One region of the Embleya sp. NPDC050493 genome, then DNA from elsewhere that is predicted to be linked to it. Evidence: riboswitches for the same ligand, from Rfam matches in the RefSeq annotation. Region 1 holds a riboswitch; the other holds the start of a gene.
The links. Region 1 has a riboswitch for S-adenosylmethionine ahead of thrC (threonine synthase). Riboswitches for the same ligand answer to the same signal wherever they lie in the genome.
Positions count from the first base shown of each region.

Region 2: it holds a riboswitch for S-adenosylmethionine, as region 1 does, so the genes downstream of both, ACIBM5_RS05790 (aminotransferase class V-fold PLP-dependent enzyme) here and thrC (threonine synthase) in region 1, are expected to answer to the same signal.

Region 1 is NZ_JBITHP010000036.1:71-15,784, forward strand. It holds gene ACIBM5_RS41205 (carbohydrate ABC transporter permease) at 60-971, shown strand; gene ACIBM5_RS41210 (carbohydrate ABC transporter permease) at 968-1,900, shown strand; gene ACIBM5_RS41215 (cupin domain-containing protein) at 2,021-2,365, opposite strand; gene ACIBM5_RS41220 (DUF3263 domain-containing protein) at 2,524-2,859, shown strand; gene ACIBM5_RS41225 (LytR C-terminal domain-containing protein) at 2,872-3,564, shown strand; gene otsB (trehalose-phosphatase) at 3,575-4,429, shown strand; gene ACIBM5_RS41235 (M14 family metallocarboxypeptidase) at 4,490-5,809, opposite strand; gene ACIBM5_RS41240 (HelD family protein) at 6,137-8,254, shown strand; gene ACIBM5_RS41245 (metal-dependent phosphohydrolase) at 8,372-9,034, shown strand; gene ACIBM5_RS41250 (DUF4031 domain-containing protein) at 9,053-9,322, opposite strand; gene ACIBM5_RS41255 (hypothetical protein) at 9,368-9,751, shown strand; gene ACIBM5_RS41260 (Uma2 family endonuclease) at 9,943-10,521, opposite strand; gene groL (chaperonin GroEL) at 10,719-12,347, opposite strand; gene ACIBM5_RS41270 (cold-shock protein) at 12,821-13,024, opposite strand; gene ACIBM5_RS41275 (MoaD/ThiS family protein) at 13,448-13,726, opposite strand; gene thrC (threonine synthase) at 13,723-14,997, opposite strand; SAM riboswitch class I at 15,014-15,166, opposite strand; gene ACIBM5_RS41285 (glucosyl-3-phosphoglycerate synthase) at 15,359-15,714, shown strand, end outside.
Region 2 is NZ_JBITHP010000002.1:570,474-586,187, forward strand. It holds gene ACIBM5_RS05755 (Rieske 2Fe-2S domain-containing protein) at 1-280, opposite strand, end outside; gene ACIBM5_RS05760 (cytochrome c) at 277-1,077, opposite strand; gene ACIBM5_RS05765 (heme-copper oxidase subunit III) at 1,124-1,753, opposite strand; gene ACIBM5_RS05770 (cytochrome c oxidase assembly protein) at 1,829-2,944, shown strand; gene ACIBM5_RS05775 (hypothetical protein) at 3,002-3,364, shown strand; gene ACIBM5_RS05780 (response regulator transcription factor) at 3,559-3,972, shown strand; gene trpD (anthranilate phosphoribosyltransferase) at 4,058-5,140, shown strand; SAM riboswitch class IV at 5,349-5,465, shown strand; gene ACIBM5_RS05790 (aminotransferase class V-fold PLP-dependent enzyme) at 5,720-7,114, shown strand; gene ACIBM5_RS05795 (Lrp/AsnC ligand binding domain-containing protein) at 7,642-7,920, opposite strand; gene ACIBM5_RS05800 (exonuclease domain-containing protein) at 8,030-8,626, opposite strand; gene ACIBM5_RS05805 (hypothetical protein) at 8,927-9,163, shown strand; gene ACIBM5_RS05810 (NYN domain-containing protein) at 9,763-11,064, shown strand; gene ACIBM5_RS05815 (hypothetical protein) at 11,161-11,484, shown strand; gene ACIBM5_RS05820 (NlpC/P60 family protein) at 11,639-12,703, shown strand; gene ACIBM5_RS05825 (hypothetical protein) at 12,795-14,183, shown strand; gene ACIBM5_RS05830 (M48 family metallopeptidase) at 14,200-15,468, shown strand; gene ACIBM5_RS05835 (hypothetical protein) at 15,511-15,714, opposite strand, start outside.

The DNA of each region.
Region 1 (15,714 bases):
CAGCAGAAGAGCTGACGCACCACAGATACGTCCGAGCACCGAAGGAGGAGGACGGCCCCGTGGCCGAAACCGCCGTACGCAGAGCGCCTACCGTCGTCACCAGAGTCAAGAAGGCGCTGGCCCCGCTGCCGTGGATCGGCCCGGCCGTCCTCCTCATCGGTGTCGTGGTCCTGTGGCCCGTGGTCGTGATGGTCTGGAGTTCGTTCCAGCGCATCCGCCGCACCGGCATCGTGGTGGGATCCAACGGCACCGACAACTACAAGAAGCTGTTCGACGAGCCGGACTTCGTGGCCGTGCTGTGGAACACCGTGGTGTGGGTGCTGGTGGTCGTCGCGATCACGCTCGTGTTGTCGCTGTTCCTGGCACAACTGTTCAACCAGCACTTCCCCGGCCGGCGGTTCGCCCGCTGGGCGATGATCGTGCCGTGGGCGGCCTCGGTGTTCATGACCGCCGTCGTCTTCAAGTGGATGCTGCACGAGACCCACGGTGCGATCAACACGCTCATGGTCGACCTGCACCTGATGGACGCGGGCAAGGACTGGCTGGGCAGGCCCTCCACGGCGATGCCGTGGATGATGGCGGTCGCGGTCTTCGTCTCGCTCCCGTTCACCACGTACACGCTGCTCGCCGGGCTCCAGACGGTACCCGGCGAGGTGTACGAGGCGGCCAAGATCGACGGCGCGTCCACGTGGCGCACCTACCTGTCGATCACGCTGCCGCTGCTCAAGCCCGCGATCCTGGTCGCGGTGGTGATCAACCTGATCAACGTCTTCAACTCGTTCCCGATCATCTGGGCGATGACCAACGGCGGTCCGGGCTACGAGACCGCGACGACCACGGTGTTCATGTACCAGCTCAAGGCGTCCGACATCGGGGAGAGCGCCGCGATGTCGGTGGCCAACTTCGCGATGATCATCATCCTGGTCGCGTTCTTCCTCGTTGTCAGCCGTAACAAGGAGACCGACCGATGAGCACGAGCACCGCCGCCGGCCGCAAGCCGGGTACCGGCGCCGCGAAGCAGCCCGCGGGCGCCCCCGGCGGCGGGAAGCGACCCGGACGCGGGAAGTCCGTGCTCGGGGGCTCGAAGTACAGCCACAAGCAGCTGTGGTTCGGCGCGCTCGCCTGGGTGATCGCGATCGTCTTCGTCCTGCCGTACATCGAGATGGCGATCACCGCCCTGCGCCCCAAGGACGAACTGACCAGCGACGGCTACGTGCCGTCGAAGTTCGAGTGGGCCAACTTCGTCGACGTGTGGGACAAGTCCACGCTCGGCGACAACCTCAAGGTCTCGCTGCTGGTCGCGGGCATGTCCACGCTGCTCGTGCTGGTGGTCTCGCTGCCCGCGGCCTACTACACCGCCCGCAAACGCTTCCGCGGCCGGGGCGTGTTCCTGCTGCTCGTGCTGGTCACCCAGATGTTCCAGCCGACGTCGCTGCTGGTCGGGTTGTACCGGGAGTTCTACATCCTGGACCTGCTCGACTCGTACTGGGCGCTCGTGCTCGTCAACGGCGCGTTCAACCTGGCCTTCTCGGTGTGGATCCTGACCGCCTACTTCAGCGCGATCCCGGTCGAGCTGGAGGAGGCCGCGATGATCGACGGTGCCTCCCGTCTCGGGGCACTGCGTCGGGTCACCCTGCCGCTGGCGATGCCCGGCATCGTCACGGCGGTGATCTTCACCTTCATCGCCGCGTGGAACGAGTTCACCGTCGCGCTGGTGCTGGTGACCACACCGGACAAGCAACCCCTCACGGTCGGCATCAACAGCTTCCTCGGCGCCTACCGCGTCGAATGGCAGTACCTGTTCGCCGGATCCGTCGTGGCCATCGTGCCCGTGGTGATCCTGTTCGCCTACATCGAGAAGCACGTCGTGTCCGGCCTGACCGCCGGATCGGTCAAGTAGGTCCGACCGACTCCGGGAAGCGCGAAGCCCACAGGTCTCGGGGCCTGTGGGCTTCGCCGCGTGCGGATCCGGCGGCCGGTGCGGCGCCGGGCGACGCCTGCCCCGTCGCCGGTCGCGGTGCTACGGCAGGGTGATGTGGTACGCCTTGCGCAGCGTCTCGTGCACCGTCCACACCGTCTCGTCGCCCTCCTGGAGCACGCACGCGTCGCCCGGGCCGACCTCGATCGTCGCGCCGCCGCGGATCTCGATCGTGGCCCGGCCGGAGACGACCACGAACAGCTCGTTGGCCTCGGTGTCGGTCACCACGCCCGGGGTGATCTGCCAGATGCCGCGGATCTGCTTGCCGTCCTCGGACTCCCACAGGACCTTGCCCGAGACCTCGGGCGTGCCGGAGACGATCTGCGCCGGGTCGAGCGGGTCGGCTTCGAGCTCGGCGGCGGGGATATGGACGGCAAAAGTAGACATGCGGCGGAGCATATAGGTCTCTCCGGTGCCCCCCTCCCTCGGGTGATTCATGGGCTTTTCCGGCGAATCATCGTGCCGGTGCGGTGGTCCGTCGGCACGGGCGGGCACAATGCCGAAAGCGGGTCGACGGGCCCGGCGAGGTACCGAAGGGGTGAGCGATGGGCGAGGAACACGACGCGCGGCCCGAGGCGCCCGTGATTCCCGGGCAGGCCGGCGCGCCGACCTCGCCGGAAGCGGTGCCCGCGGGCGGGCTCTCCGACCGGGATCGGGACATCCTCGAATTCGAGCGCCAGTGGTGGAAGCACGCCGGCGCGAAGGAACGCGCCGTGCGCGATCGTTTCGGCTTCTCCGCGACCCGTTACTTCCAGGTGCTGAACACCCTGCTCGACCGACCGGAGGCCCTGGAGCACGATCCGATGCTGGTCCAGCGGCTGCGGCGGCTGCGCGAGGCCCGGCAACAGGCCCGGTCCACCGTGCGCCGTTCCGGGCACTGAGCGGCGGCCCCGATGTTCCCGCGCCGCAGGGACGAGTACGACGTGTTCCCCGGCTTCGGTCGGTACGGTCTGATCTGGACCAACGAGGACGCGTGGGCCGAGGAGGCCGACCCGGAGCCGGACTCCGCGGCGCCCGAGCGTGACCTGATCGCCGGCCTGCGCTCCGACGCGGCACCCGCGCGGGCCCGCTCGCGGCGCGGCCTGATCCCGGTGGCCGCGCTGCTGGCGATCTGCGTCGTGGCCGGTGTGCTCGCCATCGGCCGGGACGAGCCCGCCTCCCGGGTGGCCGCGGACCGGGCCCGGCACACGTCCGGGCCGGCGCCGGCCGCGGCACCGGCCGGCTCCGCCCGCCCGGTGCCGCCCGCCCGGGGGCCCGCGGTGCCTCGGGGAGCGCACGGCAAGGTGGTGCTGCTCGATCAGAGCAAGGTGCCCGCGCTCGCCGAGCGCATGGCCCGGCGGCTGGAGGCGGCGGGCTGGGAGGTCACCGGCACCGACGTGTTCCGCGGCTCGGTCCCGGCCACCACCGTCTACCACCCCGTCGGGCAGGAGAAGCAGGCCCGCGCGCTGGCCGCCGCGCTGCCCGGGATCGGCCGGATCAAGCCGACCTTCGCCGGCATTCCGCGGCACCGGCTCACCGTGATCGTGGTCGACGACCAGGTGGTCCCGCTGGCGGATCGCCTGCTCGGTTCGCTGACCACTGGGTAGGTTGGACGGCATGTCCACGAACCGGTCCACGCTGCCCGCACCCACCACGCCGGCCGGCAGAACGGGCCTCGCCGCGTTGCTCGGTGAGCCGGCCCGAGCCGTCGTCGCGCTCGACTTCGACGGCACCCTCGCCCCCATCGTCGATCGCCCGGAGCAGGCGCGCGCGGACCCGCGCGCGGTGGCCGCACTGACCCGCCTGACCCCGCACCTGGCCGCGGTGGTGATCGTGACCGGCCGCCCGGCGGCGGTCGCCGTCGAGTACGGCCGCTTTCGCGGCGTGCCCGGGCTCGAACACCTCGTCGTGCTCGGCCACTACGGCCTGGAGCGCTGGGACGCGGCGACCGACCGGATCAGCGCGCCCGAGCCGCCGCGCGGGGTGCACGAGGTGCGCCTCGCCCTGCCCGGCCTGCTCCGAAAGCTCGACCTGTGGGACACCACCCGGATCGAGGACAAGGGCAGCGCGCTCGCCGTGCACACCCGCCGCGCACCGGACCCGGACGCCGCCTTCGCGCTGCTGCGCGACCCGCTCGACGACCTCGCGGCGCGGCACGACCTGGCCGTCGAGCCCGGCCGCTACGTGCTCGAACTGCGCCCGCGCGGGATGGACAAGGGCCGCGCACTGACCGGCTTCCTGGCCGAGAAGCGGGCCGGCTCGGTCCTGTTCGCCGGCGACGACCTCGGCGACCTCGCCGCGTTCGAAGCCGTCGAGGGACTGCGCGACCAGGGCACCGCCGGCGTCACCGTGTGCAGCGGCTCGGCCGAAGTGCACGCCCTCGCCGAACGCGCCGACCTGGTCGTCGCCGGCCCGGAGGGCATCGCCGACCTGCTCACTGCCCTCGCCGACCACGTGGAACCGGCCCGGTAGCTCCGGTTCGTCCCGACGGACATCGCACCCGCACTCGGATCGGTGGGCCCGAACGCCCGCTCACAACGCGTCGGCATGCGGCGCCGAAGTGCCCGCACACGGCTCGGTGGTCGCCATCGCGACCGCGAAGCGGGCCCGCGGGTCCAGCAGCAACGCGGCCATCACACCCGCCGGTTGCGCCGTCGGCACCCGCAGGTCGGGCTGCACCCGGACACCGTGCTCGGCCAGCACGGCCCGGGCGCTTGCGTACAGGTCCGGCGTCAGCCGATACGCACACGGCATCGGCCCGACCGCGCCGCGGCCCGCCGGGACGTTGTCGGCCCCGTCGAAGTACACCACTTCGCCACCGGCCTCGGCCCGCTCCCGGGACGTGCGCACCGCCGCGGTGATCGCGTCCCCACGCTCGGCGGCCATCCGCAGCGTGGCCTGCGCGGCCACCAGATGCGCGGCCACCCGGCGCCGGCCCAGCAGACCCGGGTCCGCGCGTTCGAGCGCCGAGACGGGTCGGGTGCCGACCTCGACCAGCACCGCCACCGCGTGGTCCAGAGCGGCCGCGTTGCGCAGCAGCCGTTCGTCCCCGTCGCCGCCGAGTTGTCGGGTGGTGCCGTCCTCCCCGTACACGCCCGCCGCCCAGCCCGCCGCAGGCAGCGCCGTGCCGATCCGATCACGCGCCAACTCGATTGCCAGGGAACGCAGTTCGGGAGCCACATTGAGATTGCGCGGCCACAGGTACAGGGCCGGCGGGGCAGCGGTGTCCGCCGGCACGGTGAACTCGTGCAGGTCGTGCACGATGTGCGGGCGCGCCTCGCGCAACACCCGGCGGATCGCCCGCGCCTCGGGCGAATTCACCGCCACATGGTCCCGGTTGAGGTCCACCCCCTCGGCGGTCGCGCGCGTGCCCGCCGCCGATCCGTCCGGGTTCGGCGTGGCCAGCACCAGCACGGTGACCCGCTCCAGCAGTCGGCGTCCCGCCGGCGAGCGGTCCGCGGCCAGATCCCGGACCAGCTTCAGGCACGCCTCCCGACCGGCCGGCTCGTCGCCGTGCTGGCCACAGACGAACAACACCCGGACCGGCTCGGGCACCGACCGTGCGCCGGCCACGGTGATCAGGTCCACGGCCCGGCCACGCGCGCTCGTGCCGACCCGGGTCACCGTGACCCGCGCGGCTCCCCACCCGGCCCGCTCCGGGCCCGGCGCCGCTGCGACCAGGTCGCGCAGGTAGTCCCGCTCCTCGGCCACGGTCGTCCAGACCGTGCCGCCGCGCCGCTCGAATCCGGTCGACACCCGCCCGCCGCGCCCACCGCCCGCCGGGGCCGGTGCGAGCGCGACTCCGGCCACCAGCGCCATCGCGAGCACCGTCCGCGTCGCCCACACCCTCATCCCCGAACCACCGTCCCCTTGTTCGCCACGACCGTCGCACCACGATGGCCGACCCGTCGGGCCGTTCGCGCCCCTCCGGCCGGCCCGCCGGCAACCGAGCATGGCCCGGCAAAGGGAGTTGATGGCAGAGCCGGACTCGCCTAGGCTCGCTGATTCCGCTGTCCCACCCAGTGCAGTGATCGGGAACCGTCCTCGGCGCCCGGCACCGGTGGGCCGCGCGGGCCGCCGCCTTCGGGCAATCGGCCCGTGCCCTCCGCAGGGGCGCACCAGGACGTGGCATCGCACACGGCCGGGCTCCGATTTGTCGCCGCCACGAACCGGAGAAACATGTCCGCGCCCGCCACCACCGGCCCCGCCCTGCCCGCTTCCGACGCGCTCGCCGTCGAACGCGCCTACCTGGACGCCTCCCGCGCCGCCCTGCGCCGGATGCGCGAGGAGACCGAGGCGCTCGACCTGCGCGACGTCGGTGCCACCGCCGTCGCCAACGAGACCGCCCAGCACCTGATCGCCAAGCGCATCGCCGCACTGGCCGACCACGCCGGCTCACCGCTGTTCTTCGGCCGGGTCGACGGCCGGTTCGCCGACGGCGTCGAGGGAGTCGAACCGGTCGAGGTGAGCGCCGACCCGAGCAAGCCCGTCGAATCCTTCTGGATCGGCCGCCGACACGTGCACGACGAACTCGGCGACCCGATGGTGGTGGACTGGCGCGCGCCGCTGTCCCGCGCGTTCTACCGGGCCAACCGGGACGAGCCGCTCGGCGTCGAACTGCGCCGCCGCTTCGGCTGGACGGCCGGCGAGCTGACCGCGTTCGAGGACGAGCACCTGACCGACCCGAACGAGACCGACACCGTCGGCGGCATCCTCGCCGCGGAGATCGAACGCCCGCGCGTGGGCCCGATGCGCGACATCGTGGCGACCATCCAGCCCGAGCAGGACGAGATCGTGCGCTCGGACCTGGGCCACACGCTGTGCGTGCAGGGCGCGCCCGGCACCGGCAAGACCGCCGTCGGCCTGCACCGCGTGGCCTGGCTGCTGTACGCCTACCGGGACCGCCTCGCCCGCACCGGCACCCTGGTGGTCGGCCCGAACCGGTCCTTCCTCGACTACATCCAGCAGGTGCTGCCCGCGCTCGGCGAGATCGAGGTCGGCCAGACCACCGTCGAGGACCTGGTCACCCGCACCTCCAAGATCAAGGTCCGGGCGCCGGACGAGGCGGTGTCCGGCACGATCAAGGGCGACGCGCGGATGGCCGAGGTGCTGCGCCGCGCGGTGTGGTCGGGACTGCGCGCACCCACCGAGTCGGTGGTCGTGGTCCGCGACTCGCGCACCTGGCGGCTCGCGGTGTACGAGGTCGAGGAACTGGTCGCCGCGCTGCGCACGCGCGACGTGCGCTACGGCGCGGCTCGCGACATGCTCCGGCAGCGCATCGCACACGCGCTGCTGACCAAGATGGAGGAGCGCGGCGAGTCCCCGGACGACCGGGTCCAGGACGCGGTCGCGCGCAGCCGGCCGGTGAAGGCGGCGGTGGACGCGATCTGGCCGGCGGTGGACCCGCTCAAGCTGGTGTTCCGGCTGCTGGGCGACGCCGACTTCCGGGCCGCGTGCGCGGACGGCGTGCTGAGCGCCGAGGAACAGGCCGCGATCGGCTGGGCCACGCCGCCGCGCGGGGTGGGATCCGCCCGCTGGACCGTGGCCGACGCGGTGCTCGTGGACGAGACCGCCGACCTGCTCCACCGCACCGGCGGCTACGGGCACGTGGTGATCGACGAGGCGCAGGATCTGTCCCCGATGCAGTTGCGTGCGGTGGGTCGGCGCTGCTCCACCGGTTCGGCCACGGTGCTCGGCGACATCGCGCAGGGCACCACGCCGTGGGCCACCCCCGGCTGGCAACAAACGTTGCGGCATCTGGGACACGAGGGGGCCAGGATCGAAGAGCTGACCCGGGGCTTCCGAGTGCCGCTGCAGATCCTGGAGTTCGCCAGTCGGTTGTTGCCGCTGATCGCACCGGGCCTGGTGCCCGCGTCCTCGGTCCGCCAGGCGGCGGGCGCACTGGAACTGCGTGCGGTCGCGGCCGACGAACTGGCCGCGCGATCCGCCGAGGCGGCCGTCGAACTGCTCGACCACGAGGGCTCGATCGGCCTGATCTGCGCCGACGCGCGGGTGGCCGAGGTGGCCGCCGCACTGCGGGCGGGCGCCGTCGCGCATCGGGTCCTGGGCGCGGACGGCGACGGCGAACAGGCCCGGATCAGCGTGGTGCCCGCGTCGCTGGCCAAGGGTCTGGAGTTCGACCACGTCGCGGTCGCCGAACCGGCCGAGATCGTCGACGCCGAGACCCAGGGACTGCGCCGGCTCTATGTGGTGCTCACCCGCGCGGTCTCCGGGCTGGTCGTGCTGCACGCCCGCCCGCTTCCGGAGCCGCTGACGGCATCGGTGGGCACCGGCTGATCGGTGGGCGATCCCGGCAGGTGATTGGGCGTGCGATCGGCATCCGATACGAGTGAACCGCGTGTGTCGGAACGGTTGGTGGTCGGCTTCGCTCGCTCGTTCTGCCATGCTGGCCGGGTGGAACGCATCCAGGAGTCCGCGACCGTGACGCTGCGGGACCAGTGGGCCCGGCTCGTCGGTGAGCACGCCGAGGCCGGCGCCGTCGTCGAGAGCCTGCTGGCGCGCTATGCCGAGCCGCACCGCCGCTATCACGACACCGACCATCTGCGCACCGTGCTCGACCTGATCGGGGAGCTGGCCTACGAGGCCGACGACGCCGACGCGGTCATGCTCGCCGCGTGGTTCCACGACGCGGTCTACGACCCGGCCCGGGCCGACAACGAGGAGCGCAGCGCGCGGCTGGCCGAACGCGGCCTGCGCGAGGCGGGCGTGGCGCCGGCCCTGGTCGCCGAGACGGTGCGCCTGGTCCGGGTGACCGCCGAGCACGCGCCCGGCGAGTCCGACCACAACGCGCACGTGTTGTGCGATGCGGACCTGGCCATCCTGGCCGCCGACCGCGAGCGCTACGAGGCGTACACGGCGGCAGTCCGCGAGGAGTACGCGTTCGTCCCGGACGAGGCGTTCCGGGCCGCCCGCGCCGCGGTGCTGCGCGACCTGATGTCGCTGCCCCGGCTGTTCCACACCCGACTGGGCGCGGCCCGGTACGAGGAGGCGGCCCGCTACAACATGCGCGCCGAGCTGGAGCGGCTGGAGGGCACCATCCCGCGCCAGCAGTCCTGACCGACCCGCCGCCGACCGTCAGCGCGGTCGGTACCGCTTGCGCCGGCGCAGGCCCGCCTCGGTCAGCCGGACGACCAGTTCCCGGCTGGAGACCGGCTCGGCCCCCTGGGCCAGTGCCTGCGCGTACAGGTCGGCCGGGACGTCGTAGTGATCCCGATCGAACGCACGTTCCGGCGCGCCGAGCGCGCGGGCGAACGCGTGCAGCTCGGCATGCGAGACGTCGCTGACGAGGTGCGACCACAGTCGCCCGCGTCCGGGCCAGGCCGGGGGATCGATGAGGAGAGCCACACGCTCGATTCTCGTATACGTCGCGATCACGCACACTTGTGGACCATGAGCAAGGATCCGACCGACGCCGCCCTGTTGACCGCCCGCGCCCTGGTCCTGGCCGATCTGCGCACGCACGGCGTCGAGACCCCCGAGACCGTGACCGTGGTCGAGCACGCCCTGGTCGAGCGCAAGTGGTGGGTCGAGCAGTGGCCCGACGGCGCCGCATACGTCCCCGGACTGATCGGGCAGGACGTCCAGGAGGCACTGACCGAGCAGGGCACGGTGTGGCCGCCGTGCCCGCGGCACGACGACCACCCGCTCTACCTCGAACCCGAGCTCGGGGAGGACCCGCACTGGGTCTGCGAACGCGACGCCGAGGTGATCGCCCCGCTCGGCGGCCTCGCCCCGACTCAGCCGCCGAACGAACGTGCGGTCAACGACGCGTAGATCGGCCGTTCGCCACCCATCGGAGGCACCGACCAACCGCCCGCTCTCGGCCCGACCCACCGTGACACCGGCGTGCGAGTGCTCCGGGGGCCGGCGCCACCGGGTGGGCGCCGGCGTTGTCCAGCGTGCGCTCGGCGCGCCGCTGCTCCTCGGCGTCGGCGGCGCGCGGGTCCGAAGACCTCTCCGCCGTATTACCGCGAGGGAAAGTCCGAGGTGTCCAGTTCGATACCGAAGGGCCCGGGGACGGCGACCGATCCGCCGAAATCGACGCGCTGGATGCGCTGGTAGACCTTGCCGTCCGGCTCGGAGTACAACGTCGCCGCCGGGCCGTCCTTGTCCCAGCGATCGACGAGCAGGTAGAGCGGAATCGGCCCGTGTGCGTATGCCCGCAGCTTGTCGACACGATCGGTGTCCGCGTTGCTCGGGGAGGTGATCTCGGCGACGAGAAGAACCCGATCCGCCGGAGTCGGCGTGGCGACGTCTTCCCGTGCCACCACCACCAGGTCGGGAATACACAGCCGGCCGACCGACATGATCTCCACCCCGAGATGCTGAAAGACACCGCATCCTTCGGGGGCGGCCCGGCGCAGCTGCCAATGGAGGTCGTCCGCGATCAATTCGTGCCTGTGTCCCGGAGGCGGCGACATCGTGATGTTCTCTCCGTCGAACTCGGCGCGCCAGCCTTCGGGCGCCTCCAATTCCTTCCACATGGTCACGATGTCGCGCCAGGCGGTGGTCACTTCGATCACGGGTGCGGTCAACTCGTCCACCTCGCCCACCTCGATCCATGTCGTACGAGAACGACGCTACGGCCGCCCGGAGACCGTTTCAGGGTAAGTCGCCATCGCCACTCGAACGAGCGAACACGGCTCGAACACGCGGAAACGCGAAAGAGGCGGCCCCCGAAGGGGACCGCCTCTTTCGTAAAACAACCGACCGTGGGCCGGGACCACCGATCCTCAGTGGATCAGAAGTCCATGCCGCCCATGTCCGGGGCGCCGCCGCCGGCCGGAGCGGCGTTCTTCTCCGGCTTGTCGGCGATGACGGCCTCGGTGGTCAGGAACAGCGCGGCGATCGACGCGGCGTTCTGCAGCGCGGAACGGGTGACCTTCGCCGGGTCGATGATGCCCTCGGCGATGAGGTCCACGTACTCGCCGGTCGCGGCGTTGAGGCCGTGACCCGGGGTCAGGTTGCGCACCTTCTCCACAACCACGCCGCCCTCGAGGCCGGCGTTGACCGCGATCTGCTTGAGCGGGGCCTCGACGGCCAGGCGCACGATGTTCGCGCCGGTGGCCTCGTCGCCGTCCAGCTCGAGCTTGTCGAACGCGATGGTGGACGCCTGGAGCAGGGCCACGCCACCACCGGCGACGATGCCCTCCTCGACGGCGGCCTTCGCGTTGCGCACCGCGTCCTCGATGCGGTGCTTGCGCTCCTTGAGCTCGACCTCGGTCGCGGCACCGGCCTTGATCACGGCCACGCCGCCGGCCAGCTTCGCGAGGCGCTCCTGGAGCTTCTCGCGGTCGTAGTCCGAGTCCGAGTTCTCGATCTCGGCGCGGATCTGGTTGACCCGACCCGCGACCTGGTCCGAGTCACCGGCGCCGTCGACGATGGTGGTCTCGTCCTTGGTGACGACGACCTTGCGGGCGCGGCCGAGGAGTTCGAGACCCGCGGTGTCGAGCTTGAGGCCGACCTCCTCGGAGATGACCTGGCCACCGGTGAGGATGGCGATGTCGCCGAGCATGGCCTTGCGACGGTCGCCGAAGCCCGGAGCCTTGACGGCGACGGACTTGAAGGTGCCGCGGATCTTGTTGACGACGAGCGTGGCCAGGGCCTCGCCCTCGACGTCCTCGGAGATGATCATGAGCGGCTTGCCCGACTGCATGACCTTCTCCAGCAGCGGGAGGAGGTCCTTCACCGAGGTGATCTTCGAGTTGACGATGAGCACGTAGGCGTCTTCGAGGACGGCCTCCATGCGCTCCATGTCGGTCGCGAAGTACGGCGAGATGTAGCCCTTGTCGAAGCGCATGCCCTCGGTGAGCTCGAGCTCGAGACCGAAGGTGTTGCTCTCCTCGACGGTGATGACGCCTTCCTTGCCGACCTTGTCCATGGCCTCGGCGATCATCTCGCCGATCAGGGGGTCAGCGGCGGAGATCGAGGCGGTGGAGGCGATCTGCTCCTTCGTCTCGACGTCCTTGGCGAGCGCGAGCAGCTGCTCGGAGACGGCCTCGACGGCCTTCTCGATGCCACGCTTGAGGGCCATCGGGTTCGCGCCGGCGGCCACGTTGCGCAGGCCCTCGCGAACGAGCGCCTGGGCGAGGACGGTCGCGGTCGTCGTACCGTCACCGGCGACGTCGTCCGTCTTCTTCGCGACCTCCTTGACCAGCTCGGCACCGATCTTCTCGTACGGGTCCTCGAGCTCGATCTCCTTGGCGATGCTCACACCATCGTTGGTGATGGTGGGCGCACCCCACTTCTTCTCGAGCACGACGTTGCGGCCCTTGGGGCCCAGCGTGACCTTGACGGCGTCGGCGAGCTGGTTCATCCCGCGCTCGAGGCCGCGGCGCGCTTCCTCGTTGAACGCGATGATCTTGGCCATGTGGTGAAGTCCTCCCAGAACGGGGGTGAGTGCCGGACCGCACTGGCGCCCGCGACGGACGACCCGACCACCGCGAGGATCCCTCCCTCACGGGTGCCGAGCCTCACCGGCCCGGTCCGTTTCTGTCACTCTCACATCCAGAGTGCTAACGCCAATGATTAGCACTCGACCATGCCGAGTGCAAGCGCAACGGGAGGTCTCGACCCGTCCGCGTGCACGCCCGCGTGTGTCGCACGTGGGGTGGGCCGCACCGGAGACGACGGGCCGCGGGCGGTCCCGGGGCCGGACGCGCAACGACCGGGGCCCGGCCCCCGCGTGGCGGGAAGGCCGGGCCCCGGTCACCGATCGACCCGATTCGACGATCCGGCAAGGGATCGGTGGGAATCGAAGGATCGGACAAGATGTGTGCTGCGGTGTGTCGTGCAGTCCGTGGTGTGGACCGTTTCAAGCAGAGGAGCGGATTGCCCCCTGGTTCAGGCGGTGACGCGGACCATGTCGGCCTGCGGCCCCTTCTGCCCCTGCGAGATCTCGAACTCGACTCGCTGCCCCTCCTCGAGCGTCCGGTACCCGTCCATCTGGATCGCGCTGTAGTGGACGAAAACGTCCGCACCACCGTCGACCGCGATGAAGCCGTACCCCTTCTCCGCGTTGAACCACTTGACGGCGCCCTGAGCCATTCCTAACTCCCCTGTTACTGGCCCTTTCACGGATACTGCACGCCGCAGCTCCGGGTTCGTATCCAGAAGGACCCGGCCTTCCGCTACGACCGCGGCTGAATGTATCCGGACGGATGCCCGGAGCAACAGGTCAATCGGACGAGAATTCCCGAGTGAATAAAGACCGCATTCTTCGCGAGTCACCAGGAAAGCCGTATTTCAATTCGTCAGGAAAGCGACCTTCCGCACATAACGGGTGTGATCCCGACCACGGGTTTACCGACGCGTCGCCGCCAAAGCCGGGAAATGGACCCGGTTAAACACGTGTAACGATCACCCTCTCCGGGTGACGAAGAAATCCGCCGCCCGGTGCTCCGGGCGGCGGATTTCTCGGTTCCGTTTCGTGCCCGAGTCGATGAAGATCGGGACCGTCGGCCTATCGCGTCAGCAACCGCCCGCGACCGCCGGGATGATCGAAACGGTGCCCTTGTCGGGGGTGGCCGTGGCGAGACCGTCCGCGAAGCGCACGTCCTCGTCGTCCACGTACAGATTCACAAAGCGACGCAGCTTGCCCTCGTCGTCGAGGATGCGCGCGCGAATTCCGGTGTGATCCTTTTCCAAGGCATCCAGGACCTCGGCGAGGGTCGTCCCCTCGACGGACACCTCGGCCGCCCCGCCCGTGTAGGTGCGCAGGATCGTCGGGATGCGAACGTTGACGCTCATGCCAGGCCGGCCTTTCGGAAGGAATCCAGAGTGGGTCGAATGGTCGCGGTGGCGCCGGTGGTCGGCGTGACCGCGTCCAACGTCTTGAGGCCGTCACCCGTGTTGAGCACGACCGTCTCGGCATCCGGGTCCAGCGCGCCGGACGCGAGCAGTTTGCGCAGGCAGCCGACGGTCACGCCACCGGCGGTCTCGCCGAAGATGCCCTCGGTGCGGGCCAGCAGCTTCATCGCCTCGACGACCTCGGCGTCGGTCACGTCCTCCACCGCGCCGCCGGTGCGCTTGCACACGTCCAGCACGTACGGGCCGTCGGCCGGGTTGCCGATCGCGAGCGACTTGGCGATCGTGTCCGGTCGCACCGGGCGGATCACGTCCTGACCGGCCTTCCACGCCGCCGCCACCGGGGAGCACCCGGTGGCCTGCGCGCCGAAGATCCTGTACGGCGCGTCCTCGACCAGGCCCAGTGCGATCAGCTCGCGGAAGCCCTTGTCGATCTTGGTCAGCTGCGAACCGGACGCGATCGGGATGACGATCTGCTCGGGCAGCCGCCAGCCGAGCTGTTCGGCGATCTCGTAGGCCAGCGTCTTGGAACCCTCGCCGTAGTACGGCCGCAGGTTCACGTTGACGAAGCCCCAGTCCTCGCCGGCCGGGTCGCCGATCAGCTCCGAGCAGAACCGGTTGACCTCGTCGTAGGTGCCCTCGATGGCGACCAGCTCGCCGCCGTAGACGGCCGCCGTGACGACCTTGCCGGCCTCCAGGTCGGCCGGGATGAACACGCAGCTGCGCAGGCCCGCCCGAGCGGCGGCGGCGCCCACCGCGCCGGCCAGGTTGCCGGTGGAGGAGCAGGAGAGGGTGGTGAAGCCGAAGGTGCGTGCGGCCTCGACGGCGATCGCGACCACGCGGTCCTTGAAGGAGTGCGTCGGGTTGCCCGAGTCGTCCTTGACGTGCAGGTTCGCGATGCCCAGCTCGCGGCCCAGGTTCTCGGCCCGGACGAGCTTGGTGAAACCGGGGTTCAGGTTGGGCCGGGACGCGACGTCCGCGGCGACCGGCAGGAGCGGTGCGTAGCGCCAGATGTTCTGCGGGCCGGCCTCGATCTGCTCTCGCGTGACGGTGCCGAAGTCGTAGGCGACCTCGAGCGGGCCGAAACAGGACTCGCAGGCGTACTTCGGGCCGAGTTCGGTGCGTTCGCCGCACTCGCGACACGACAGCGCGACGGCCGGACCGAAGGAGGTGGAGGTGGCGCTGGTGGAGCGGGTGGCGGTGGGTGTCGCCATGGCGAGGGCCTTTCTGTCCTCATCTTTACCCGTGGGGTCCCACGGGCCGGACTTGGCACCTGTCCGATCCGCCGGTGCTCGCTCGCGCCGAAAGCGCGTCACGAGGAATGACGATCGGATGGTTGCCGGGGCTTCAACGGGCCGTTCCCTCTGCCCCTCTGGATGAGCTGCTATGGCGGTGGACACACCCGTCGCCGGGTGGCCGGTCCGCGTTTGTCCGGCTCGACGTGCGATCGTCGTATCCGGTGACGACGACTGTAACCGAACCGGTGCCGCGTCGATCATCCGGTCCACCTCGCGAGACGATAAAGGGTGACCGCGACCGAGGCCGGAACACCGGCGACGACAGGGGATTTCGAACGTGCAGCCCGAGGTGAGCGCCTGGCTTCGACGACGGTCCTCCGTCGCCGCGGACTGGCCCGTCGACAAGCTTCTTGACGCCAAACGCGACACCCGGGTCAGCGTCGTCCTGCCCGCGTTGAACGAGGCGGCGACCGTCGGGGACATCGTCAAGGTGATCCGAACCGAGCTGATCGAGCGCGCGCCGCTGGTGGACGAGCTCGTGGTGATCGACTCCGGATCCACCGACGACACCGCCGCGGTCGCCGCCGACGCGGGCGCGCGGGTCGTGCACCGCGACGACATCCTGCCCACGCTGGCGGCCGTGCGCGGCAAGGGCGAGGTGTTGTGGCGCTCGCTGCTGGTCACCGACGGCGA
Region 2 (15,714 bases), on a different contig from region 1:
CACCGATCTTCCCGAAGAAGAAGATGTCGATGATGCGGTGCTTGTCGATGCCGACGTACGCCCAGATGAAACCGATCGTGGACAACATCGAGATCACGAACAGGAACGCGACCTGACGTTCGGCACGCTTGGCGGCCCGCTCGTCGATGTCGGTGACGCGCGGCTCGTGAGCCGGCAGGCCGGGGTCGGCGAACGGGTCGCCTTCCGCCGGAACATGTGCCGAGGTGTGTACCTCGGGCAGGTGCTCTTCAGGCACTTCAGACTTGTCCTGGCTACTCATTTGGTCCTGGCCTTGGGGGTCCGGGCGGCAATCCAGATCGCGCATCCGATGAGCAGACCGAGCGCGATGATCCAGCCGAACAGGCCTTCGGAGACCGGGCCGAGGCGGCCGAGACCCAGGCCGCCGGGGTTCGGCTCCTTCTTGGTCGTCTCGTGGACGTACGTGACGATGTCCTTCTTCTGCTGCTCGGGCATCGTGCTGTCCGGGAACGAAGGCATGTTCTGCGGGCCGGAGAGCATGGCCTCGTAGATGTGCTTCGGGTCCACGTCCTTCAGCGGCGGGGCGTACTTGCCCTCGGTCAGGGCGCCGCCCTCACCGGAGAAGTTGTGGCACTGCGAGCAGTTCGTGCGGAACAGCTCGGCGCCGTTGACGATGTCGCCGTCGGGCGCGTACATGTTCGCCGTCGGGATCTTGGGCCCGACGCCGAGGGAGGCCACGTACGCGGACAGCTGTTGGATCTGCGCCGGGGTGTAGACCTCGGGCTTGCGCGGCGCCTGCGCGCCGGGCTGCTGAAGCGGCATTCGACCCGTCGACACCTGGAAGTCGACGGCGGCCGCGCCGACGCCGATCAGGGAGGGACCGTCGGTGGAACCCTGGGCGTCCAGCCCATGGCACGTCGAACATCCGCTCAGGTAGAGCTTCTTGCCCGCCTCGACCGCGATGGAGGCGGAGTCGTCGGCCTCCGCCTTCTTGGCAGGCGCGAACGCGGCGTACAGCCCCCCGGTAGCCGCGAGCGCGAAGATGAGTACGACGATCGCCGCCAAGGGGTGGCGTCGCCGCGCGGAGAGCTTTTTCACGGAAAACCCCGGTCCAATGTCGTCTGCGTAGTGAGTGTCGGGACGTCTACCTGATGACGTAGATCGTGAAGAACAGACCGATCCAGACCACGTCGACGAAGTGCCAGTAGTACGAGACGACGATTGCGGCCGTGGCCTGCTCGTGTGTGAACCGTCGGGCCGCATAGGTGCGTCCGAGGACCAACAGGAAGGCGATCAGGCCACCTGTCACGTGCATGCCGTGGAAGCCGGTGGTCAGGTAGAAGACCGAACCGTAAGCCGACGACGAAAGCGTCGTTCCGTCCTTGACCAGGGCGGTGTACTCCATCACCTGGCCGCCGACGAAGACGGCGCCCATCACGAAGGTGATGACGAACCACATTCTGAGCTTCTTGACGTCACCGCGTTCGGCCGCGAAGACGCCGAGCTGGCAGGTGAGCGAGGACAGCACGAGGATCGTCGTGTTGCCCGTCGAGAACGGGATGTTCAGCTCACCGGCATGCTCACGCCAAGCGTCCGCCCCGGTGACGGAGCGGATCGTGAAATACATCGCGAACAGAGCCGCGAAGAACATCAGCTCGGACGCCAACCAGACGATCGTGCCGATGCTGACCAAGTTGGGACGGTTGAGTGTCCCGTGTGTCCCGTGTGAGGGGGGCCCGGTTTCTAGTGAAGTTGCTGTCGCCACGGCGGCCATTATTGCGGTCGCCGGATCTGCCCACACTTCGGGGGGTAACCCTTGTAGAACGTGTCGGGGTTAGGCTCTGGTTCCGTGAGTGGCTCTACAGGCGATGCCGGGATGTTTCTGGCACACGCGACCCCTGGGAACGTACCGCCGGAACTGACCCCCATTCGGCTCCTGACCGGGTGGGTGTTCGAGCCGATCCCGATTCTGGTCGCGATGCTCTTCGGCGGCCTCTATCTGTACGGGGTGCACAAGCTCAGGGCCCGCGGCGACTCGTGGTCGCGGTGGCGGAGCTTTTCCTTCCTGGGACTGGGGCTGGGCACGTTCCTGCTGGCGACCGAGTCCGCGCTGGCCGCGTACGACACCGTGCTGCTGAGCGTGCACATGGTGCAGCACATGGTGCTGGCGATGATCACGCCGATCTTCCTGGCGCTCGGCGCACCGATTACCCTCGCTCTGCGCACGTTGCCGGCCAAGTGGCGCAATCGACTCAACGCCCTGCTGCACAGCAGATACGCGAAGGTGGTCACCTTCCCGGCGTTCGCCGGTTTCGTCTTCGTGCTCAATCCGTTCGCCCTGTACTTCACCCCCTGGTACGAGCTGACCTTGCGAAACACCTTCATGCACGACATGAATCACGTGCACTTCGTGATCATCGGCTGCATGTGGTTCTGGCCACTGCTGGGTCTGGATCCGATGCCGCGGGCGAGCTATCCGATGCGATTGCTCGCGGTGTTCGCGACGCTGCCGTTCCACGCGTGGCTGGGCATCGCGATCATGAGCTCGTCCAATGTCCTGGCCGGTGACTGGTACGACGACCTCGGTCGGGACTGGGGTGCGAGTCCGCTCTCGGACCAGGGCACGGCGGGCGGGATCCTGTGGGGCAGCGGCGACATCGTCGGACTGTTGGTCTTCCTGGTGCTGTTCGTGCAGTGGGCTCGCGCATCGGAGCGCGAGGCGGTGCGGGAGGACCGGCGGCTGGACCGGCTCGAACTGATCGAGGCGGGCCGCAAGGCGCGCGAGGAGCGACTGGCGCGCGAGGCGGCCGAGGCCGGCGGCGGTGTGGAGCCGGGCCTCGAAGCCGTCGGAAAATCCGTGCCGAAGAGCACTCTTCCGGGTGACTCTGCCCGAACGGAGGACGCCGACTCGGCTGTGCGAGTGGCCTCGGGTCCCGAACCGCGGTCGGCCGACGCGGCCGAGTAGCGTCGCGGCATGATCCTCGAACGTTTCCTCCGTCGCCGGCGATCGGAGCCTGTTCCCGTGCTCGTCGACGACGGCACGCTCACCGTCGTCGGTTCGTGCTTCGATCCGGCTCGGGCCGATTCGGCGGTGGTCGCGGAGATGCGGGCGGCCGGAGTGCCGGTGGAGACCGGTGTGTTCGTGATGCGGCACGTGCTCACGCTGCCGGACCTGGCCGCGGCCGACGAGGCGGCCCGGATTCTGACGCCGGACGGCTGGAGGGTGGTGACGCCGGCCCCCGACGAGCGACCGATGCGGGTGCTGATCTCCCGTCAGCAGGTGCTCACCGGCCTGGAGCCGGCCCGGGAGCGGACCCGGATGGCGGGCCTGGCCCAGCGGCTGGGCGGGAACGCCGAGGGCTACGAGGTGCTCGCGCGCGAGTGAGCGCGGGGCGCTCCCGCGGCGCCGGCTCGCCGGTGGATGGGCGCTCGGGGCGGACCGGGGCGTGACGAGGCACACATATCGCTGCGGAAAAGCGCTAACATCCGGGGCGATCCGAGTGTTGCCCCGTACTTGCATACGCAGCCCTGAACATGCGCAGCCCCGAAGACACGCAGCCCAGACACAGGCAGGTGGACATGACGCGCGGCGAGACCATGACCGTCCTCGTGTACAGCGACGACCGCAACACCCGTCGGAAGGTCACCCTCGCGCTCGGGCGCAGGCCCGCCGTCGACGTGCCGTTCGTGGAATACCTGGAATGCGCCACCGAGCCCGCCGTGATCGAGGCGATGGACAAGGGCGGCATCGATCTGGTGATCCTGGACGGGGAGACCGCCCCCGCCGGCGGCATGGGCGTGTGCCGTCAGCTCAAGGACGAGATCTACAACTGCCCGCCGGTGCTGACCCTGGTCGGTCGGCCGCAGGACGCGTGGCTGGCCACGTGGTGTCGCGCCGACGCGGTGGTCGCCCACCCGCTGGACCCGCGCACGCTCGCGGACGCCGCCGCCGACCTGATTCGGGGCCGGATCGCGGGACGCCAGCCGGCCTGACCGCATCCCGGATAACCGCCCGGCCGGGACGGGTGCGGTGGGTACGCTGTCGCGGACTTATCCGATGACACAGCGGGAGCGGACCATGGGCGCCTCGACCTCTACGAACAAGAGCGGCGGCAACCCGGCGGCCCGTTCCTGGCGGGACCTCCTGGCGGCGCTCATGCGGGGCGACGACCTGCCCGCCGATGCGACCGCGTGGGCCATGGACCACATCATGACCGGCGAGGCGACGCCGGTGCAGGTGGCCGGTTTCGTGATCGCGCTGCGCGCCAAGGGCGAGACGGTGGACGAGGTCTCCGGCCTGGTGCAGGCGATGTACGCGCACGCGTCGACCATCGACGTGCCCGGCCGCACCGTCGACATCGTCGGCACCGGTGGGGACCTGGCCCGGACCGTGAACATCTCGACGATGTCCGCGATCGTGGTCGCGGGCACGGGCGAGACGGTGGTCAAGCACGGCAACCGGGCGGCGTCCTCGGCGAGTGGGGCCGCGGATGTCCTCGAAGCGCTCGGCGTGGTGCTGGATCTGACTCCGGAGCAGGTGGCCCGCACGGCCGAGGAGGCGGGCATCACGCTGTGCTTCGCACAGCGCTTCCACCCGTCGCTGCGGCATGCCGCGCAGGCGCGCCGTGAGCTGGGCGTGCCGACCACGTTCAACTTCCTCGGGCCGTTGACCAATCCGGCCCGGGTGCGGTTCCACGCGATCGGGGTCGCGGACCTGCGGATGGCGCCGATCGTGGCCGGTGTGCTGGCCGACCGCGGGGCGACCGCGCTGGTGTTCCGCGGCGACGACGGGCTGGACGAGTTGACCGTCACCACCACGTCGCAGGTGTGGATCGTGCGGGACGGCGACGTGCGCGAGGACCGGGTGGATCCGCGCGACCTGGGGATCGCGCTGAACGGGATCGAGTCGCTGCGCGGTGGTGACGCGGCGTTCAACGCGGAGGTCGCCCGCAGGCTCCTCGCGGGGGAGAAGGGCGCCGTGCGGGACGCGGTGCTGTTGAACTCGGCCGCGGCGCTGGCCGCGCTGGGCTCGGGTGAAGGGTCGCTGACCCAGCAGTTGGCGGCCGGCATCGATCGGGCCGCGGACGCCATCGACTCCGGGGCCGCGCAGGCCGCGCTCGATCGGTGGGTGGCCACGACGCGTTCGTTCGCGCGGGGGTAGTCGGGCTCTTGCGCCGGCGGGTCGGGCCGTCGTGCTCGACCCGCGCGGCGTGGTGCCGCCTGTGTCGGTCGTGTGGGTTGCCGCTGGTTGTCGCCGGGTGGGCTTGCCCGTGCCGGTCGGGCCGGTACCGCAGGTCGGGCCGTCCAGGATGTGGGAACCGTGGGGTGGTCGTTGCGCGTGACGTTCCATCCGGTAATAATTCTGCTCAGGTCACGAGTGACAGTGGAAAGCCCCGGCTTGCTGTCCGGCAACCCTCGCTCCGCGGTGGGGTGCCCCGGGTGATGACACGGTCAGGCGTCGTAAGGCGTCCTGGCAAGCGCGGACCCCTTGCATGACGGCAGCCGATGCTCCATGTGACCCGGGGGTCCTGTACCTGGGGAGCATGTGATGGCGTGAAATCTCTTTCTCGAAACGGGCGAATCGCCCTATTCCGTACGCGCTGAGTCCTCGCGCGTCGCCCCGGGCCGCCCGTAGCCGCGGCTTACGAGACCACATTTCATCAGCGGATCATTCGGTGCGTTTCGATGTCGATCAATCGACATCCGCGGCGATGTTCCGTGCCTGCCGAGGAGTTTCGCCATGACCGTCGATACCGCTTCCACCACCGCCCTCGACTGTGACGTCGCCATCGCCGCCCCGCTGCCCGTGGTCGGGCGGGACGTGCTCGTTCCGCTGGTGACCGGTGGGGAGGTCGAATACGCCGCGCTCGACTACGGGGCGAGTGCGCCGTGTCTGCAGCGGGTGTGGGACGACGTGTCCGCGTATCTGCCCTACTACGGCAGCGTGCACCGGGGCGCCGGTTACCTGTCCCAGCTGTCCACCGACCTGTACGAGCAGAGCCGGGCCACGGTCGCGAGCTTCCTGGGGCTGCGGACCGACGACACGCTGCTGTTCACCCGCGGGACCACCGACTCGCTCAACCTGCTCGCGTCCGTACTGCCGCGCGGTACCCGGGTGTTCGTCTTCGAGACCGAACACCACGCGGCGCTGCTGCCGTGGCGACGGCATGCGGGGGTGACCCAACTGGCCGCGCCCGGATCGCCGGAGCAGGCGGTCGCGTCGCTGGAGGCCGCACTCGCCGGGTCCGGCGACGGGCCTCGGCTGGTGTGCGTGACCGGCGCCTCGAACGTGACCGGTGAACTCTTCCCGGTCGCCGAGCTGGCCGAGGTCGCGCATCGGCACGGCGCGCGGATCGTGCTGGACGCGGCGCAACTGGCGCCGCATCACCCGGTGTCGGTGGCCGACCTGGACGTGGACTGGATCGCGCTGTCGGCGCACAAGCTGTACGCGCCGTTCGGCTCGGGCGTCTTGGCGGGGCGGGGCGACTGGCTGGACGCGGCCGAGCCGTACCTGGCCGGGGGCGGGGCGAGCAAGACGGTCAGCCGGGACCACGTGGAGTGGCACGGCGGTGCGGCTCGGCACGAGGCGGGGTCGCCGAATGTGATCGGTGCCTATGCGTTGGCGTCCGCGTGCCGGGCGATCACCGAGGCGGGGCCGGCGGCGCTGGTCGCGCGCGAGGAGGCGTTGCTGACGCGCCTTCGGGCGAAGTTGGCGCAGATTCCGGCGGTGCGGACGCTGGAGCTGTTCGGGCCGGAGTCGGCGCGGGTGGGAGTGCTCTCGTTCGTGGTCGAGGGGTGGAACAGTTCGCGGTTCGCCGCGGTGTTGTCGGCGGAGTACGGGATCGGGGTGCGGGACGGGTTGTTCTGCGCTCATCCGCTGGTGCGGCACCTGTTGGGCGGGCGGGCCGATCAGCCGACCGAGTGTGGATCCCCGGACGCGCCCGAGGGTGAGCAGAACCTCAACGCGATCCGGGTCAGCTTCGGAGTGGGGACGCCCGTGGAGCACCTGGACCGCTTTGCGGCGGCGGTGCGGGAGTTGGTGGAGCGCGGGGCGGTGTGGAGCTACACGGTCGATGGGGGCCGGTGCGTTCCGGATGCGGATCCGCGGGGCGTGCGGGAATTGCCTGCGGCGTAGGGTTTTTGGCCTTGCCGGCCGGGGCGTCCTCAAGCGCCGGACGGGCTGCCGGTTTGGGTTGCCCGGGTGGGGTGTTGCGGTGGTGCATGGGCCCTGGTGGGCTGTGCGCGGCCTTGCCGGGGGTGTCCTCAAGCGCCGGACGGGCTGAATTGGGTTGCCTGGGTGGGGATGTTGCGGTGGTGCATGGGCCCTGGTGGGCTGTGCGCGGCCTTGCCGGGGGTGTCCTCAAGCGCCGGACGGGCTGAAATTGGTTGCCCGGGTGGGGGTGTTGCGGTGTTGCTTGGGCGGGCCCGGCTGGGGCGGCCTTGCCGGGTGTCCTCAAGCGCCGAACGGGCTGGTTTGGGTTGCCTGAGTGAGGGTGCTGCGGCGGTGCTTGGGCTTGTTCGGCGGAGGGCGGCCCGGGCGGGGCGTTGTGGCTTGTATGGGCCCGGCCCGGCTGGGAGCGGCCTTGGCGGGGGTCCTCGCGCGCCTTGGTGGAGGGGAGGGGTGGCCCTGCCGGGGGTTGGAGGTCCGGCAGGGCTGTGGGGTTACTCCAGGCCGATGGCGAAGGCCGCTTCGAGGTCGTGGTGGGAGTAGGTGCGGAAGGCGATGTGGGTCGTGGTGGCTTCCACGCCGGGGACCTTGTTGAGGCGGCCCGGGATGACGTCGGCCAGGTCGTCGTGGGCGCGGACGCGCACCATGGCGATCAGGTCGAACTCACCGGTCACCGAGTAGACCTCGCTCACGCCCTCGATCGCGGCGATCGCCTCCGCGATTTCCGGGGTCTGGTCCACACGCGTCTTGACCTGCACGATCGCGGTGATCACGGGGTAGTCCTCCGGCTCTCGACGACAAGATGCCCGAGCTTAGTCGGCGCGCGACCCGCGCGGGCAGCCGCAGCGGGAGGAAGGACCGCGCGGTCGACACTCCCGGACGTCACCCGATCGAGGTGGTTTGCCCCGGACAGACCCTGGGTGCCGGCGGTCGGCCGAGGGCGAGCAGGTCGGCCAACTCGTGCCGTCCGCTCTCGTGCATCCGGCCGATGAACGCGCGCAGGACGTGTGCGGTGGCCCGGGCGTCGGCCAAGGCTCGGTGGGTCGGGTCGGTGGGCGCGTCGAAGTACCGTGCGAGGGTGCCCAGGCGCATGTTCGGCACCGTCCCCGGGGGCAGCAGCGCGCGGGCCAGCGCGAGTGTGTCCACCACCTGGAGGTCGGGCCAGGGCCGATCGCACGCGAGGCTCGCCGCATGCAGAAACCCCACGTCGAAGGGGGCGTTGTGGGCGACCAGGATGGCGTCCTCGGCGAAGCGGGTGAACGCCGGCAGCACCAGGTGCAGCGGCGGCGCGTCGGCCACCAGGTCGTCGGATATCCCGGTCAGGTCGGTGATGAACTCGGGGATCGGTACACCGGGCGCGACCAGGGTCGCGAACTCGCCCAAGCGGTCCGATCCGCGCACCCGGACCGCGGCGATCTCGGTGATCCGGGCCTCCAGCGGATCCAGGCCGGTCGTCTCCAGATCGACGACCGTGAACACCTGTCGTTCCACCTCGTCACGAATCGCTCGTGACCCGGGCATGGTTCGCAACTCGTGGCCCGGGGCGATACTGTCCGGCGGGCGGGAACGCCGCGGCGAGTCGGCCGCCGGCAAGCCCTGATTCGCCGAACCTCGTGACCGGCAATCCCGGTGCGCGGTGCTGCTCATGTACCGGACGGTACGTTTCCGGCCCGACACGGCCGCGCCCAGGTACCTCTCGCCGCCCGGCATCATGGGTGTACGCGGACCCACTCGCGATCCGGAAAAGGCTCGCAAACGCGAAACAGGAAGGGAACACGCATGTCGATCCAGGCCCCCACCGAGGACACCCGGTGGCGTTGCTCGCTCTGCGGCAACCTGACCCGGTTCGACGTGACGCGGACCACCAAGGCGGTCGAGTTCACCCACCTCGACCTCGCGGGCGTCGCCCGGGTCGAGGAGCGGGAGATCGTTTCCGACGAGATCGAGTCGGTGCGGTGCCGCTGGTGCAACGCGACCGACTCCGTCGAACTTGTGGCGCGACCCGACGCGAGCTGAGTGCCGAAAGCGTGCGGCGACAATGGGACTGTGCATCGTTTCGGCATCGGGGCGGCCCGGCGTGGCCGTCCCCGGTCCGGAACGCGCCATGATCAAGGCGTCGGCGTCCCGGCAACGGTGACGCGGGGAGGGGCCTCAAGGGAACGGGAAGGACCGGAGGAGCAGTGAGCGGACCGGATACCCGCGCGGACGCGGTCACGCCTGCGCACGCCACCGAAGCCGCCGAGGCGGTGCCGGCTGCCGAGCCCGACCCCGACCCGCAGTCCCGGACCGAGGCGGGGACCGACCTGCCCGGCGCTCTCGACGAGCCCGAGGCTCCCGTCGACCACGCGGTCGACCCGGAGCCGGACGGCCCCGGCCCCACCGATTCGGCGGCCCACGCGCACCCGCCCGGGCCGGCGGATGCGGAGATCGAGGCCCGGTCCCGGGCCGCGGTCGCGGAATCCGATGCCGCCGCGGAATGCGACGCCCCCGCCGAGCCGGAAGCCGAGTCGGCGCCGGGGCCCGCATCGGACGCCGCCGAGCCTGTTGCCGACCCGGGAGCCGGTGCCCAGACCGACCCGGAGCGGGAGGACCCGCCGCCCGCCGAGCCCGAGACCCTGTCCGGGCCGCTGCCCGAGGCGGTTCGGGTGCGGGTGATCTCGGTGGCCGCCGACGCGCTCGGCACGATGACCGCGGACGAGGTGCCCGGCCCGCTGCGCCGGTTCGCCCGCTTCACCCACCAGCGCCGGGCCAAGTTCGCCGCGACACCGCTGGCCGCCGCGCTGGAGAACGATCCGGTGTTCCGGCAGCGCATAGCGGAGCGCTTCCGCAAGGGCCTGCCGGAGATCTCCGAGGCTCTCGAAGCCGGCAAGGTGCCCGCGGCGGCCGACCCGCTCGACGTGGCCGCCGCCGCATACCTGCTGCGTCCGCGCGGCTGGGTCCGGCTGATCGAGACCGCCGGCGACGCGGCCAAGGAGGCCGCCGCCGACCGTGCCGAGGCCGAGGCCGCCGAGACGTTGTCCCGCCTGGAGCACGAGGTCGGCGTACTGCGCGCGGCCTCCAAGACCGAGCACGAACGGCTGCGCGCGGAGTTGGAGACGGCCCGCAAGGAAGCCGACCACCTGCGCCGCCAGGTGCGCGGGCTCCAGGGCAGCGCCAAGCACGAGGAGAAGGAGGCCCGCCGGGCCCGCTCCGAGCTGGACGCGGTGCGGGTCGAGGCGCAGGCCGCGATCGCCGCCGCGGAGAAGGAGGCCCGCCGGCTGCGCGGTCGGGTCGCCGAGGTCGAATCGGCCCTGGAGGCCAGCCGCCGGGCCGCCCGGGAGGGACGCAGCATGGAGGACACCCGGGTCCGGCTGCTCCTGGACACCGTCCTGGAGGCCGCGCAGGGGCTGCGCCGCGAACTCGCGCTGCCGCCGGTGGGCATCCGGCCCGCCGACATGGTGGACGCGGTGGTGCCGGGCGCGTCCGGGATAAAGGACATCGCCCAGCGCGCGTTGGAGGGCGACGACCCGGCCCTGCTCGACCAGCTGCTCGCGCTGCCACAGGCGCACCTGGTGATCGACGGCTACAACGTGACCAAGACCGGCTATCCCACGCTCGCGCTGAACAAGCAGCGTGATCGGCTGGTCGGCGGTCTGACCGGGCTCGCCGCGCAGACCGGCTGCGAGGTGACCTGCGTGTTCGACGGCGCACAACTGGATGCGCCGGTGCTGTTGGCTCCCGCTCGTGGGGTGCGGGTGATGTTCAGCAAGCCGGGCGAGACGGCCGACGAGCTGATCCGCCGGCTGGTCCGGGCCGAGCCGCCGGGCCGCCCGGTCGTGGTGGTCTCCACCGACCGCGAGGTGGCCGAGGGCGTGCGCAAGGCCGGTGCGCGACCGGTGCCCTCCACCATGCTGCTGCGCCGGCTGACCCGCGGCTGAGCACAGGCGTCGAAGGCGCACGGGCGCCGTTCGCACCATGTGTCGGTGCCGCTCCCTACCGTTGACGGGGAAAGTCGACGAAAGGGGAGAAGCCACATGCGCATCGCCTGTCGTACGCACCGAGGCCGCGGGCGCACCGGCGCCGGCTGCGCGATACCGGCCTCGATCGGGCCGGCGCTGATCAGCGCTCGATCGATCGACTCCGACATATCATCCGAATTATCCGGCGCCTCCTCGTATGCCGACTCCGGGGAATACGGCGAGCGCGCCGACCACCCCGACTACGCCGAGCTGGACGAGGAAACCCTGAGCGCGCTGCGGCTGTTCGCAGCCGAGGGCATGCTCGCGGCGGCCGGTGCGCAGCTGCGCGAAAACGGCGAAATGATGAGCGCCCGCCGATCGCTCGATCGTAAAACATGACCCTTTTCCACTGAATTGATGGCCCAAGCCATGAAATTCGCGGATTGATTTGAAGCGATCGTGTTTGGGTGGCTAGGGTCACCGGTCGAGCGCCCGCGCACTCGACCGTCCGATCCGGACGGCGGGTAGCCGGGCCCGGAGAAGGAGCCCGCCGGTGGCGTCCCATCGCAGGTCGAAAAGGGCCGGCAATACCCGGATCAGCGTGCTGACCGTCGCCGCCGTCACGGCGGTGGCGTTCGGGCCGAACGTCTCGCACGCCGACCCGGCGCCGACCGCGGAGCAGGTGCGGCAGCAGGTCGGCGAGCTGTACCGGCAGGCCGAGGTGACCACCGAGGAGTACAACGGCGTCGCCGAGCGGCAGTCCCGACTGCGCGAGCGGGTGGTCCGCGCGCAGGAGCGGATCGCCGACACGCAGGCCGAACTGGTGGCATTGCAGGGCGGCATGGGTTCGATGGCCGCGGCCCACTACCGCGCCGGTGGCATCGACCCCACGCTCGCGCTGCTGATGTCGGAGAGTCCGGACGAGTACCTGTCCCGCGCCGTCACCCTGGACCGGCTGGCCGACCGGCAGCGGCACGTGGTGGCGCGCGTGCAGTCCACCCGGCGCGCGCTGGAGCAGGAGCGCCGCGAGGCCACCGACACGCTCGCCGCCCTGGAGGCCGGGCGCAGGGAGCTCGCGGCGGCGAAGGCCGCGGTCGAGAGCAGGCTGGCCCGCGCCCGGGTACTGCTGAACACACTGGACGCGGCGGACCGCGCGGCGTTCCTGGCCGGGGACGGGCCCGCCCGGGACGGCACCGGCCCCGACCGCGCCGCACGCGAGGACGTCCGGTCGCCGGCGGCCGTCGTGGAAACCGCGAAGTCCTCGATCGGAGGCCGGGCGGCGATCGCCGTGGCCGCCGCGACGAGGGCGCTGGGCAAACCGTACGTCTGGGGCGCCACCGGGCCCGACGCGTTCGACTGCTCCGGTCTCACCGGCTGGGCGTGGCGACAGGCCGGCGTCGCACTGCCGCGGACCTCGCAGGGGCAGGCCGGTGCGGGGCGGGCGGTCCCGCTCGCCGAGATCCAGCCGGGTGACCTGGTCGCCTACTACGGCGGCGCCGGGCATGTGGGCATCTACGTCGGCGCCGGACGCATCATCCACGCCCCCAAGCCGGGAACCAACGTGCGCTACGCGCCGCTGAAGTCGATGCCGATCGCCAAGGTCGTCCGACCCTCCTGACCGGCCCCGCCCCGATCGGCGGCCCCGGTCGGGGCGCCGGCCCGGTCCGGTTCGGCCGGCCGTTCGCCGCGCCCACGTTACGATCGACGACGTGGATGACCCGAATCGGGCCGCGCGCCGGATCCGCAGCCTGCTGCCCGTCCTGGTCGTGTTGTGCGCACTCGCCCAGCTCGGGGCCGTCCTCGGGGTCACCCGGCTCGTCTCGGACACGGTGACCGACGCGCCGTCGCGACCGCGCGCCGGCGTCTTCGCCGGTCCCGGTCGGCCGTCCGCGGACGGCGGCGAACAACACGCCAACGCGCGCCGGATAGCGGTCGGCGCACTTCTGGAGCGGCGCTCGGCCGCGTTCCTCTCCCGCGACCGCGAAGCGTTCGGTGCCACCCTCGATCCGCAGGACGCCGCGTTCCGGCAGTCCCAGATCGGTGTTTTCGACAACATCGCCGAGGTGCCGTTCGCGGGGTGGGAGTACGAGATCGTCACCTCCGACGCGTTCGACCTCTCCGCCGCGCGCAAGAGCGCACTCGGCGCGCCCACCTTCACCGCGCAGGTCGACCTGCTCTACCGGATCACCGGACACGACGTCGCCCCGGTCCGGGTGCCGCAGTACCTGACCTTCGTGCTGCGCTCGGGCACCTGGTACCTCGCGGGCGACACCGACGGCGCCGCGGCCGGGATGCGCACCCCCACCCAGGTGTGGGACCTGGGCCCGATCACCGTCGTACAGGGCACGCACAGCACGGTGCTCGGCATCGGCACCCGGGCCGCGCTGCGCGAGTTCGCCGACACGGCGGACAAGGCGGTACCCCAGGTCAGCGCGGTCTGGGGGGAGTCCTGGCCGGGACGGGCGGTGGTCGTGGTGCCCGGTACCCAGGCGCAGATGGCCCGGCTGCTCGGCGCCGAACCGAGCAAATACCTCAAGATCGCGGCGGTGACCACCGGCGAACGCGGCGCGGCCTCGGACGCGGCCGCCGCCGACCGGGTGGTCGTCAACCCGGACGCCTTCCGCGAACTGGGCGACCTGGAGCGGCGGGTGGTGATGGCACACGAGATCACCCACGTGGCGAGCCGGGCGTTCACCCGGGCCTGGACGCCGACCTGGCTGTCCGAGGGCTTCGCGGATTACATCGGCTACCTCGAATCGGCGCAGACGATGCGCACGGCCGCGCCCGAGCTGCGGCGGGACGTGAAGGCGGGCAAGGTGCCCACGCAGCTGCCGGCCGACCCGAGCTTCGAGACCACGCAGGAAGACCTGCCCCAGGCGTACGAGATGGGCTGGCTGGCGTGCAAACTGATCGCCGAGCGGTGGGGGCAGGCCAAACTGGTCGAGCTGTACCGTACGGTCGGCGCCGAACGGCCGCCCGGCGTCAACGCGCCCGACGCGGCCTCGGCGCTCGCGTCGGCGATGGTGTCCGTCCTGGGCACCAACCCCGACGCCTTCACCAGGACCTGGCTCGACTACCTGCGGACGCAGGCCGGATGACGGGGGCACGGCGGGCATGTCGGTCCAGAGGTTGTTGCTGATCTGCCTGGTCTGCACGGGCGTGGTGCTGCTGGTCGCGATCGTGGTGACCACACCGTGGCGCCCACTGGCGGAGCCGCCCGGCGGTTTCACCCACCCGGATGCGGCCCGGGACTTCACCGCCGCCGAGATCGCCCGGGGCCGCTCGCTGGCCGAGGCCGCCCGGCCACCCGCGTACCTGTCCATGGTGCTCTCGCTGGTGGTCTCGCTCGTGCTCGGGCTCACGCCGGTCGGCGCACGCCTGATCGAGGCGGTGGCCCGGCCGGTGGGCGGGGGATGGGTGTGGCGGATCCTGCTCGGCGGCCTGGCGCTGGCGCTGATCGGGCGGCTGGCCACGCTTCCGTTCGCGGCCCGCTCCGAGGTGGTTCGGCGACGGTACGGGTTGTCCGTGCAGTCGTGGGGGAGCTGGTGGCTGGACCTGGCCAAGACCTTCGCGATGTCCACCGGGCTGCTCCTGCTGGTCGTGCTCGGGCTGTACGCGCTGATCCGCGCCTTGCCTCGGGCCGGCTGGCTGATCGCGGCGGGCGCCGGCGCGCTGCTCGTGGTGGCGATCTCGTTCCTGTACCCGCTGGTGGTGGAACCCGCGTTCAACAAGTTCCACTCGATGCCGGAGGGGCAGCTGCGCACGTCGCTGATGGAGCTGGCCGAGCGGGACGGAGTGCCGGTACGGGACGTCCTGGTCGCGGACGCGTCCAAGCGGACCACCGCGCTCAACGCGTACGTGTCCGGGTTCGGCTCGACCCGGCGGATCGTGGTCTACGACACGACCGTGCGGGACGCGGACCCGCGCGAGGTGGAGCTGATCGCCGCGCACGAGTTGGGCCACGCCAAGCGCAACGACGTGCTGCACGGGACGCTGATCGGCGCGGCGGCGCTCGCGGCCGGCGTGTGTGCGCTGGGCCTGCTGATGACGTGCGCGCCGCTGCTGCGTCGGGTGGGCGCGGACGGTGCGGGCGACCCGCGCTCGCTGGCCCTGCTGCTCGCGGTCGTCGCGGTGATCGGCACGGTGGCCGGGCCCGGCGAGATGTTGATCAGCCGCCGCCTGGAGGCCCGAGCCGACGTGCACGCGCTCGACCTGACCCGCGACCCGGACGCCTTCATCCGGATGCAGCACAATCTGGCCGTGGCCAACCGCTCCAACGTCACCCCGAACCCGATCCTGCAAGTCCTGTTCGCCTCCCACCCGTCCGCTCCCGAACGCATCGCGCTGGCGCGCGACTGGGAGAAGCTGCACGGGAAGCGGTAGGGCGGGGGCACCGGGAGCTGCACACGAAGACCGGGGCGTCCGCTACGGGCCGGCCTGGATGCGGACGACGGTCACGAGCAGTTGCCCGGACGATACCTGGTAGACGACGAAGATGCTGCGTCCGAGGGTTGCCTCGCGCCGGTCCCTCGAGTAGGTCGCGCTCGATCCGCACCCATACGGGTCGTTGGCGATCGCCGCCATGCCCGAGTCGAGGTCGGTACGTTGCGCCGGAGTGAGCTGTGAACG